Linked DNA regions of Oligoflexus sp.. The protein of the gene in region 2 binds, or shares a complex with, the protein of the main gene of each other region. Links are inferred from orthologs where the notes say so. Each region holds a gene or a part of one and is shown on either strand. Other genes may lie near its edges.

Region 1 (3,050 bases), on a different replicon or contig from region 2:
AAAGGTGGCTATAACCTCGGCGGCGAACAGTCGGGTCACCTTGTTTTCATGGACCTCAATACCACCGGGGACGGAATTCTGGCTGCGCTTAACCTCCTGGAAGTCATGCTGGAAAACGGCAAACCCCTGGCTGAGCTGAAACGCTGTATGGAGGTCCTGCCTCAGGTCTTGCGGAACGTCCGCGTTCAGCATAAGACTCCCTTTGAACAGCTGCCGGATGTCCATAAGCTGATCCAGGCGGCCGAGGAAAAACTCGGGCAAAGAGGACGCGTCCTGGTTCGCTATTCGGGTACAGAGAATCTGGCCCGGGTGATGCTGGAGGGCGAAGACCAGCACCGGCTGGAAACCATGGCCGCCGATATCGCGCGCGCTCTGGAAACAGCCCAGAAATAAAGGCTTGGGGAAATGATACGACTGGGTGTGAATATTGATCATGTGGCCACGCTGCGCAACGCACGCGGTGAAAGCTATCCGAGTCCGGTGCAGGCTGCGGCCTTTGCTGAACTCGGTGGTGCCGATAACATCACCTGCCATCTGCGCGAAGATCGGCGTCATATCCGTGATGCGGATGTGGAGCTTCTGAAACGCACGATCCAGGTGCCGCTCAATTTTGAAATTGCGGCCACGGATGAAATGGTGCGCATCGCCTCGTCCACGAAGCCGCATGCCGTGACGCTCGTTCCCGAAAAGCGCCAGGAGCTGACCACGGAGGGTGGCCTTGACCTGAGTCAGTCCTCGAAAAAACTCGGCGATCAGATTCACGCTCTGCGTGACCTCGGTATCGTCGTGTCCCTTTTTGTGGAACCCGACGTCAAGGACATGATCGCCGCGAAAAAACTCGGGGCCCAGGCCATCGAAATTCACAGCGGACATTACTGCCGCGCGATGCAGGACGCCCGCACCACAGCCGAACAGCTTGCTCTTCTCAAGCCTTTGCAGGAAGCCGCGCGCGTGGCTCATGACCAGGGTCTTCAGGTTCATGTCGGTCACGGTTTGAACTATAGCCAGGCGCATTGGATGCAGCTCGTGCCGCATCTGGAAGAAGCCAATATCGGTCACGCGATCGTGGCCCGTGCGATTTATGTGGGTCTGACCCAGGCCGTTCGGGAAATGAAAGCCTTGCTCAACGATCCTCAATTCCGTCCCAGCGTGGGCGGCTAAGGCAGGACCATGGCAGAGGAACTTTTTCGTCAGAGCCATGCGGAAGGTGATACGGCGCTTTTAAAGGCCGTGCAGGCCGAGCTTCAGCAGTATCCCTATTTCGTGCTCTGGCTGCAGGGCGAGATGGGTGCGGGCAAAACCAGTTTTGTACGCGCCTATCTTTACGAGCAGGGCCTTGCGGAAAACACGCCGGTCGTCTCGCCCACCTACACCATCATGAATGAATATCAGATCGGTCACGACTGGTACGCGCACCTCGACCTTTATCGTGCGGATGAGAATTTTTCGCTGCAGGAACTCGGGGTCCATGATGCGCGGCCCTATCGCGGGCTTTTCGTCGAATGGCCCGAACAGGGCGGTCCTGGGGAAATCCTTCCTCCTTCTCACGTCTTGAAGATCGAGGCGGACGGCTGGGATCGCCGCATTTATACATTGATTCGAATCCAAAATAAAAAATAAGAGGGCAAGCATGAGTCTCGATTTGCAATTTCTGAAAGACCTCGGCATCAGCAAGGAAAACGCTGCGGCCAGCACCGGCGTGGAATGGTTCGGTTCCAAGCAAAAAGGCAAGTTCGATTCCTATTCACCCGTCGATGGCCAGCTCATCGGCAGCGTGTATAAAGCCGATCGCCAGGACTATGAAAGAGTCATCAAGACCGCGGAAGCCGCAGCCTTGAAGTGGCGGCAAATTCCAGCGCCACAGCGCGGGGAAATCGTTCGGCAGATGGGCGAGAAACTTCGCCAGTTCAAAGCCCCGCTCGGCAGGCTCGTCGCCTATGAGATGGGGAAATCCCTTCAGGAAGGCTTGGGTGAAGTTCAGGAGATGATCGATATCTGCGATTTCTCCGTTGGTCTCTCACGGCAATTGCACGGCCTCACGATGCATTCGGAGCGCCCCAATCACCGCATGTATGAGCAGTGGCATCCCGTCGGACTCGTCGGAATTATTTCCGCTTTCAACTTCCCGGTCGCGGTCTGGTCCTGGAACTCCATGATAGCAGCGGTTTGCGGTGATGTTTCCATTTGGAAGCCTTCGGAGAAAACGCCACTTTCGGCTATTGCGTGTTTTAACATCCTGCGCGATGTTCTGGTGGCAAATAAAGTGCCGGAAGGCGTGATGAGTCTGATCGTAGGTGACGTCGCTGAAATTGGCGAACCGATGACTGCGGACACCCGCATTCCTTTGATCTCGGCGACCGGCTCGACCCGCATGGGCAAGCGCGTGGGAGCCGTGGTCGGCGCGCGTCTCGGTCGCAGCATTCTGGAGTTGGGCGGGAACAATGCCATCATCCTGACCCCGGATGCTGATTTGAAACTCGCAGCGCCTGCGGTTGTGTTCGGTGCGGTGGGAACCTGCGGCCAGCGCTGCACGACGACCCGTCGCCTTGTGATTCATGAGTCGATCTATGAGCAGGTGAAAACCATGTTGCTCAAGGCTTATAGCGGTCTTCGCATCGGCTCGCCCCTGGACGAGAAGAATCACGTCGGTCCTTTGATCGATAAGCAGGCTGTGGAGATGATGCAGTCCGCATTGAATCAGGCGAAGAAGGAAGGCGGCACTCTGATTTACGGCGGCGAGGTTCTGAGCGGCGGTGAATACGATTCAGGCTGCTATGTGAAGCCGGCGATCGTCGAGGCGAAGCCGGAAATGCATATGGTGCAGGAAGAGACCTTCGCTCCCATCCTTTATCTGCTAAAATACAGTGGAGATGTGGAGAATGCGATCGCCATCCAGAACAATGTGAAGCAGGGCCTCAGCTCTTCGATCTTCACCTTGAATCTGCGGGAAGCCGAAACCTTCCTTTCCGCCCACGGTTCGGATTGCGGTATCGCCAACGTCAACATCGGCACGTCCGGTGCGGAAATCGGCGGCGCCTTCGGTGGTGAAA
Region 2 (3,102 bases):
CAATCCGGATGCGCATATCATTCTGCGCGGCGGGAATCAGGGGCCCAACTATAGCGAAGCCCATATCGAAGACTGCCTTGTTCGCATCAAAGCGGCTGAAAGCCAGCGGCTTCTTTTGGTGGACTGCAGTCATGGCAACAGCAGCAAGGATTATAAACGGCAGCCCGAAGTCTTCCGCGAAGTCTTCCGCCAGTTCAAAAATGGCAACCGCCGTATTCTTGGAATGATGCTGGAGAGTCATCTGCGCGAGGGCAAGCAGGATCTGGCGCAAAAACCTTTGGTTTATGGCCAGAGCATTACCGACGGCTGCATTGCCTGGGAGAGTACCGAGGAGTTGATCCGTACCGCTTACGAACAGCTGGGATCATGAACCGATCCGCACGGCCTCGGAGCGAGTCCCATCATAGCGAATAAATGAACTTCGTCAGTTCCACATACTCTTCCGGCGTCAGGGTATCCGGTCGGCGATTCAGATCGATCGGACAGCCCTGCAGTCTTTCTTCCGTTAAAAATTGCCTGATGGCATTCCGCAGTTTTTTGCGGCGCTGCGTGAAGGACACGCGAGCGACCGTTTCCACCTTGCGTAAGAAATCATCCGGCATCGTATGCGCGCGCATCTTCATGAAAACGAGGGCGCTGTCGACAGCCGGCACCGGCGTGAAGCAGGTGCGTTCGACCTTGCACTCAATCTGCACCTGGGTGCGGAGCTGCGTGTAAACGGAAAGGCTGCCGTAATCCTTGGTGCCCGCGACACCGGCAAGGCGGGCGGCGAATTCCAGCTGCACAAGAAGCTCGACGCCCTTCACGCGATGCATAGAGGGAAGCACCCACATGACGATCGGCGTGGAGATCGCATAGGGAATGTTGCCGACGATGGCCGTTGGTTCATTCGATTCATCGAGCCATTCCTCAAGATCGAATTTCAGGACGTCCTCGTTCACGATGCGCAGGCTGCCAGGCAGCTCGCCCTTGCGTGCGGCATAGTACTCTTCGAGGCGGTCGGCAAAGCGATGGTCCTTCTCGACCGCTGTGACCTTCCAGGGCTGCTCGATCAGAGCCCGGGTCAGAACACCACCACCAGGGCCGATTTCCAGCACGCGGGTGATATGCAGGGACTGAAGGCGTTCGACGACTTTGCGCACGGGCCAATCGGTTTTCAAAAAGACCTGGCTCAGTGATTTCTTCTGTTTAATACGGTCTTCACCCATAGACATGGAGCAGCTCCTGCTGATGAATGTTGGTCGTTTCAGCTAAACTGATAACGGGAAAAGGCATCCCAGCCCAGTTGTTTAAAGACGGACGTATCGTTCGCCTTCACGTAGTGCTGATAACCCAGAGCTGCAATCATCGCGGCGTTGTCGGAGCAAAAGCGCAGTTGGGGAAAATATACGGGAATTTTTAATTTCGCCTGGGCCAAAGCCCGGAACCTTTGATTGGCCGCGACGCCCCCAGCGATCAGAATACTGCGGGCGGCTGGACGCTGCTGACTGGCACCGTCGAGCTTGCGAACAAGTTGGCCAAGGGCTTCTTCCTGAAAGGAGGCGCAGAAGTCGCGAAGTTTTTCTTCGCTCATATCTGCGGCATGCCTTCCACGCAAGTTTACCATATAGGTTTTCAGACCTGAATAACTAAAGAGGAGTTTGTTCTTCTGCTCCATCATGCGCGGCATCGGATAATGCTCGGCATGACCCTTTTGTGCCAGTTCCTCGATCACGGGCCCACCAGGGTATCCCAGTCCAAAGAGTTTGGCCACCTTGTCAAAGGACTCCCCACAGGCATCATCGATGCTATAGGCTAAAAGCTCATAAACCGTAGGCTCGGGCATATAGTAAATATTCGTATGACCGCCGGATACGACAAGGGCGAGGCAGGGGTAAAGTTCGGACTCGGGGACGTCCAGTCCCAGGACCGCGCCCTGCACGTGGGCTTCGACGTGATTCACGGGGATCAAGGGTTTGCCGCTGGCAAAGGCAAGGCCTTTGGCATACGCGATGCCGACCAGAAGCGCTCCGATCAGTCCGGGACCTTGGGTCACGGCGATCGCATCCAGCTGATCCAGAGTGCAGTCAGCTTCCCGCAGAGCCTGCTCGACGATGGCATCGATCAGCTTCAGATGCTCACGGGCCGCGATCTCGGGCACCACACCACCGAAGGCGCGATGCACGTCGATCTGCGATTTGATAACGGATGAAAGCGCCTGCCGTCCGTCACGGACCACCGAGGCGGCTGTTTCATCGCAGCTGGATTCGATACCAAGGATCAGGGTCATTTCACTTCCAGTTCAGAGTTTGGCCAGCTTATTCTTGGCTTGTTTCGCTTCAGCCGAGCTGCCGTATTTTTGAATCAGTTCCTGATAATAGATCTTCGCGGTTTCCGCATCGCCGAGCTGCTGGAAGCAGTCGCCCATGCGGAGCAGCGCCACGGACATGTTTTCCTTGGGCTTGCTTTCAATATAGTCGTTATATTTCAAAGCGGCTTCACGGATATTGCCGGACTTATAAAGGCTCTCGGCGATGATGTAGGTGGCTTCCTGCTTATCTTTCTTGGCCTTCAGGCTGCCGAGGACTTTCTCGCCCTCTTCAGCGATCGCCTTGAATTTCTTCTTATCGAAGGCGGTGCGCAGATCATCAAGATTTTTCAGCGAAGCGCTTTTTTTTTCTGTGGCTTTCGCGGCCTTCTCTTTGTCCTTCGCCTTCTCGTCTTTCTTATCCGACTTCTTGCTCGACTCCACCGACTTATCGATGACGCCGAGGATCTTGTTCTGGTTTTCTTCGACCAGCGTCATGCGTTCGTTGAGTTGAGTCAGAGTCTTGGCCACCGAACCTTCCTGGTCGGGATCGGTTCCTGGGAGCTGACCTGTCGTCACTCCAATGCGTAGTGCGTCGATATCACCCTTCATTCGCTGCAGCTCGATCGAGATCTTATCGAGCCTTGTACTGACCGAGGCCTCCTGCCGGCTGGTCGCGGTGTTGATCTCTTTCCCCTGCGCGCTCAGCTGGTTTTCCATCTGAAGAACGCGGGTTTGAAGACCAAAGATATCATCACGAAGCTGCTGCTCCTCGGCCGGAGTTACACAGGCGGCGAGGGATGCGAGGACGCCGC

The links.
Region 1: the proteins of tsaD (region 2) and tsaE are in contact, whole or in part, in a crystal structure (PDB 6N9A), measured with the Thermotoga maritima proteins. The link is inferred for Oligoflexus sp. from one-to-one orthologs. Residues at the interface, in WP_004082750.1 of Thermotoga maritima: Cys10, Asp11, Arg49, His50, Leu82, Gly84, Gly135, Gly136, Glu154, Thr155, Leu156, Asp157, Asp158, Ser159, Glu162, Asp165, Lys166, Arg169, Leu170, Tyr175, Lys213, Thr214, Leu217, Tyr218, Gln221, Arg222, Asn324; in WP_004082108.1 of Thermotoga maritima: Leu37, Gly38, Lys46, Lys57, Val59, Lys60, Ser61, Thr63, Phe64, Thr65, Leu66, Met67, Val69, Pro71, Tyr82, Arg83, Leu84, Asp86, Asp88, Phe89, Asp93, Ile128, Asp130, Glu131, Arg134.

What each region holds. Positions count from the first base shown.
Region 1 is NZ_DASTAT010000034.1:29,053-32,102, forward strand. What follows is about bases 166-2,895. They hold tsaE (tRNA (adenosine(37)-N6)-threonylcarbamoyltransferase complex ATPase subunit type 1 TsaE), read left to right. Parts: upstream 166-1,170; coding sequence 1,171-1,620; downstream 1,621-2,895. Other genes in these bases: glmM (phosphoglucosamine mutase), read left to right, coding at 166-393; VFO10_RS07215 (pyridoxine 5'-phosphate synthase), read left to right, coding at 406-1,161; VFO10_RS07225 (aldehyde dehydrogenase family protein), read left to right, coding at 1,631-2,895. Outside these bases: more of glmM, read left to right, coding at 1-165; more of VFO10_RS07225, read left to right, coding at 2,896-3,050. UniProt on the Escherichia coli protein: Required for the formation of a threonylcarbamoyl group on adenosine at position 37 (t(6)A37) in tRNAs that read codons beginning with adenine.
Region 2 is NZ_DASTAT010000066.1:39,700-42,801, reverse strand. The notes cover bases 259-3,040. They hold tsaD (tRNA (adenosine(37)-N6)-threonylcarbamoyltransferase complex transferase subunit TsaD), read right to left. Parts: upstream 2,270-3,040; coding sequence 1,247-2,269; downstream 259-1,246. Other genes in these bases: VFO10_RS14275 (tetratricopeptide repeat protein), read right to left, coding at 2,282-3,040; rsmA (16S rRNA (adenine(1518)-N(6)/adenine(1519)-N(6))-dimethyltransferase RsmA), read right to left, coding at 402-1,214; VFO10_RS14290 (3-deoxy-7-phosphoheptulonate synthase), read left to right, coding at 259-370. Outside these bases: more of VFO10_RS14290, read left to right, coding at 1-258; more of VFO10_RS14275, read right to left, coding at 3,041-3,102.